Regions from separate parts of the Streptomyces fradiae ATCC 10745 genome, predicted to be linked through region 2. Evidence: predicted binding sites of a transcription regulator. Region 2 holds the regulator's gene; the other holds the start of a gene.
What was found. Region 2 encodes HspR, which represses chaperone genes until heat shock. Its sites were predicted from a motif close to TTGAGNNNNNNNNNCTCAA; they were not measured.

Region 1 (2,387 bases), 1.1 Mb from region 2:
CCGCCGCGCCGCCCGCCGACGATGCCGAGGCCCCGGTCGGCACGGCGCTTGCGGACGGCGAGGTACTCGGTGATGCGCTCCTTGACGTCCTCCAGGCCGGCGTGCTCGGCGTCGAGGACCTCCTTGGCGCCGCGGATGTCGTACCGGTCCTCCGTGCGCTCGTTCCACGGCATCTCCAGGACCGTGTCGAGCCAGGTGCGGATCCAGGAGCCCTCCGGGGACTGGTCGCTGGCGCGCTCCAGCTTGTCGACCTCCTTGAGGGCCGCCTCGCGGACCTTCCCGGGCAGGTCGGCGGCCTCCACGCGGGCCCGGTAGTCGTCGGTGCCGCCCTCGGCGTCCTCGCCGTTCAGCTCGCGCAGCTCCTTGCGGACGGCTTCGAGCTGGCGGCGCAGCAGGAACTCGCGCTGCTGCCTGTCGACGCCCTCCTGCACGTCCTTGGCGATGGACTCGGCCACGTCCTGCTCGGCGAGGTGGTCGCGCAGCTGCTCGGTGGCGAGCTTCAGCCGGGCGACGGGCTCGGCGGTCTCCAGGAGGGCGATCTTCTGGGCGGTGGTGAGGAACGGGGAGTACCCGGAGTTGTCCGCGAGGGCGGCGACGTCCTCGATCTGCTGGACCCGGTCGACGACCTGCCAGGCGCCGCGCTTGCGCAGCCAGCTCGTGGCGAGGGCCTTGTACTCCTTGACCAATTCGGCGACCGCGCCGGGCAGCGGGTCGGGCACGCTCTCCTCGACGGTGGTGCCCTCCACCCACAGGGCGGCGCCCGGCCCGGTCGTCCCGGCGCCGATGCGCACGCGCGCGACGCCCCTGATGAGGGCGCCGGGGTCGCCGTCGGACAGCCGCCCGACCTGCTCGACGGTCCCGAGGACGCCGGTCCCGGCGTACGTCCCGTCCACGCGCGGCACCAGCAGCACCCGCGGTTTGCCGCTGCCCTCCCGTACGGCGGCCTGGGCCGCCTCGACGGCGGCGCGCACCTCGTTGTCGGACAGGTCCAGCGGCACCACCATCCCCGGCAGCACGACCTCGCCGTCGAGCGGCAGCACGGGCAGGGTGAGCGGTGCGGGCGTCGAAGCCATGATCTCCCCTTCGGCAGTCAAGTTGAGCTACACCGACTCAATGCACCTGAGCCGCCCGGTGTTCCCCGCACCCCGTTCGCCCTGAGCGAACGGGTCGACACGGACCGCGCACGCGGGCCCCGCCGGGCGAAGGAGCCGCAGCCGGGGGGCGATGTCAGTGGCGGCGCATACGATCCGCTCATGAGCATGATCGGAGAGTACGCACGACTGACCCCCGACGAGTTCGCCCGCGCGCTGCGCGACCCCGAGTGGGCCGAGGAGCGGGTGGACGAGCTGGTCGAGGCCGAGCTGGGGAGCGGCGGGGACGGCGAGCCCCGCTGCCTCGACGTCGACAAGGCGTGGGAGGCGCTGGACTTCCTGCTGACCCGCGCCGGCTTCCCCGTCGACGTCGTCTTCGGCGACGACGCGATACCGGGCGCCGAGGAGTGGGGCTACACCGCGCCGCGCTTCCTGGCCCCCGAGCGCGTGCGGGAGGCGGCCGAGGCCCTGCTGGCCATGCCCGCCGAGCGGCTGGTGGCCGGATTCGGGCCGCGCGACCTGGCACGCGAGGGGGTGTACCCGGTGATCGCCTGGGAGCGGGAGGAGTCCCTGGAGTACGTGACGGCCCACTACGAGGCGCTGGTGCCGTTCTTCGCGGCGGCCGCCCGCGACGGGGACGCCGTCCTCATGTGGCTCGACTAGAGCCCGCCACCGGGCACCCCTGGCGCCCCGCCCCGACCTCGGTGTGTAATGAGCCTGTGCACGATGCAGATATTACAGCCGCCTGGGTCCGGGGCTGGGCCGTCTCCCGCGGCACCCCGCCGCCCGCCGAGGAGCCCTGGGGGTACCGCATCGAGGTGGGGCGCGACGTCCTGCGGCACGTCCTGCCCGAGCCCGACGAGCCGACCGTCCGCTTCCTCTGCGAGTCCGTGACGCGGCCGTACTCCTGGCTGAAAGTGCTCGCGGAGCCGGAGGAGGTGGCCGACTGGATCACCCCCGGCTGGGCCATCCCGGACGATCCGGGCTTCATGATGACCGCCCGCCTCGCGCCTGGCGGTCCCGGCGCACCCGCGCCCGCGCCGCCCGCCGGGTACGCGGTGCACCGCGAGCTCCACGAGGGCGTCCACCTGGTGCGCGTCCTCGCCGGGGACGGCTCCCTCGCCGCGCGCGGCCAGGTCGCCCCCACGGGCCGCACGGCCGTGTTCGACCAGGTCGAGACGTACGAGGCGCACCGGCGGCGCGGCCTCGGCAGCACCGTCATGCGCCTCCTCCACGCGGCGGCGGCCGATGCCGGGGCCACCACCGGCGTCCTGGCCGCCACCGTCGAGGGCCGCG
Region 2 (2,387 bases):
CGACGGGGAGCAGGACCCGGCCGGCGCCCCCGAGGACGCCACCCCCCGGGCCTGAACCCCGCCGAAGCGCCCGGGGGCAGGCCCTACCGCGCCCGTGCCGGCGCCCACGGCAGGACGTCCACCGTCCCGGTGTTGCCCAGGTCCAGCGGCCCGTCGTGCGGAGCGACCGTCTGCGGCGCCGCACCGGGGCCGGGCGCGACCCGCAGGGACGCCCCGTTCGTCGCCACGACGTCCGAGCGGGTCACGGTGTTCCGCCACAGCACGCCCGACCGCGCCCGCTGCCCCGGCCGCAGGACGAACTCCGAACGGGCCGCCCCGCCGTCCACCGCCCGCGAGCCCAGCCGTACGGACACCTCCAGGTCCTCGCCCCGCTCGTCGAGCACGGCCACGTCCGGGTAGCCGCCCACCTCGAACGGACGGCTTCCGCAGTTGTCGAGGAACACCGACAGCGCCCGCTGCCCCATGGCCGCCTCCGTGTCGCCGAGCGACACCCGCACCCCCGATTCCGGGCACGCCCCCGACGGGGCACCCGGCGACGCGGACCGCTCCCGCGCGACCGCCGAGGGCCCTGAGGACCCGGCCCCGGCGCCCCCCTCCGCCACGCACCCCGAGACCGCCAGCACCCCTGAGACCGCCGCGGCGAGCGCCGCGCTTCCCCTCGTACGCATGCGCGGATCATCGCACGCGGAAGGCACGCGGAAGGCACGTGGGAGGCCACGCGGAAGGCCACGCGGAAGGCCACGCGGGAGGCACGCGAGAAGGCCCCCTCCGAGGAAGGGGCCTTCCGTCCGAGCCGCGAGTGGACCACAGACTGGACCACAGGCCGGGCTCAGGGGGTACTACTCGCCGCCGCGCTTGCCGCCCGGCCGCCACACGACCAACGCACTCGTCTGCTGCACTTCCTGATAGGGCACCAGGTCCCGCCGGTACGACGCGTGCACCTGCGCCTCGCGCTGGCGCATCGCCACGGCCGCGCCCTCCAGGGCGGCCGTCAGCTCGGCCACCCTGGCCTCCAGCGCGGTGACCTGGTTCTCCAGCTCGATGATGCGCTTGATTCCGGCCAGGTTGATGCCCTCGTCCTGCGACAGCTGCTGCACCTGCCGGAGCAGCTCGATGTCACGGGCCGAGTAGCGCCGGCCCCGCCCGGCCGTACGGTCCGGCGAGACGAGCCCCAGCCGGTCGTACTGGCGCAGCGTCTGCGGGTGCAGCCCGCTGAGCTGGGCCGCCACCGAGATGACGTACACCGGGGTCTCGTCGGTCAGTTCGTACGGGTTGCGTCGGCGTGCGTCCATCGCCTCAAGCCCCCTTCGCGGCCTGGAACAACTCCGCCCGCGGATCCTCACCCGCGGTGGCCTGACGATACGTCTCCAGAGCCTCCCGCGCCTTGTCGTTCAGCTCCTTGGGGACGGCGACCTCGACCGTGACGAGCAGGTCGCCGCGCGTGCCGTCCTTGCGGACGGCTCCCTTGCCCCGCGCCCGCATGGTGCGCCCGTTGGGCGTGCCGGCCGGGATCTTCAGGGTGACGGGCGGCCCGCCGAGCGTGGGCACCCGGATCTCACCGCCGAGCGCCGCCTCCGGGTACGAGACGGGGACGGTGACGGTCAGGTTGTCGCCCTTGCGGCCGAAGACGGGGTGCGCGTCGACGTGGACCACGACGTACAGGTCGCCGGCGGGTCCGCCGCGCTCACCGGGCGCGCCCTTGCCGCGCAGCCTGATCCGCTGCCCGTCGGAGACGCCCGCCGGGATGCGGACCTGCATGGTGCGCGACGACTTGGCGCGGCCGCTGCCGTGGCAGACGTCGCACGGGTCCTGGGCGATCAGCCCGCGGCCCTTGCAGTCCACGCACGGGTCCGTCAGCGAGAACGAGCCGCTGCCGCCCCGCGACACCTGCCCGGTGCCCACGCAGGTGGGGCACACGCGCGGCGTGCCGTTCTTGTCGCCCGTGCCGGAGCAGGCCCGGCAGGGCTGCTGGCTGGACATCCGCAGCGGGACCGTCGCCCCGTCCACGGCCTCGGTGAAGCTGAGCTTCACCTCGGACTCGACGTCCTGGCCGCGGCGCGGCTGCGTCCGGGCCCCGCTGGTGGCGCCGCCCCGGTTGAACAACCCGCCGAAGACGTCCCCGAGGCCGCCGCCGAAGCCTCCGGCACCGCCCCCGCCCGCTCCGCCGGGCCCGCCCTGGCCGCCGAAGAGGTCGCCCAGGTCGAAGTTGAACGTGCCGCCCGCACCACCGGGTCCGGGGCGGAAGCCGCCGCCGTTGCCGAAGAGGGCGCGCGCCTCGTCGTACTCCTTGCGCTTCTTGGGGTCGCCGAGGACGTCGTTCGCCTCGGAGATCTCCTTGAAGCGGGCCTCCGCGCTCGCGTCGCCCTTGTTGGCGTCCGGGTGGTACT

Region 1: the regulator HspR is predicted to act here: its motif matches at 1,096-1,114, upstream of lon (endopeptidase La).

What each region holds. Positions count from the first base shown of each region.
Region 1 covers NZ_CP023696.1:4,675,068-4,677,454, reverse strand. The annotation lists gene lon (endopeptidase La) at 1-1,073, opposite strand, end outside; gene CP974_RS21045 (YfbM family protein) at 1,254-1,754, shown strand; gene CP974_RS21040 (GNAT family N-acetyltransferase) at 1,811-2,387, shown strand, end outside.
Region 2 covers NZ_CP023696.1:3,570,330-3,572,716, reverse strand. The annotation lists gene CP974_RS15905 (helix-turn-helix transcriptional regulator) at 1-55, shown strand, start outside; gene CP974_RS15900 (DUF4232 domain-containing protein) at 84-668, opposite strand; gene CP974_RS15895 (heat shock protein transcriptional repressor HspR) at 840-1,292, opposite strand; gene dnaJ (molecular chaperone DnaJ) at 1,297-2,387, opposite strand, start outside.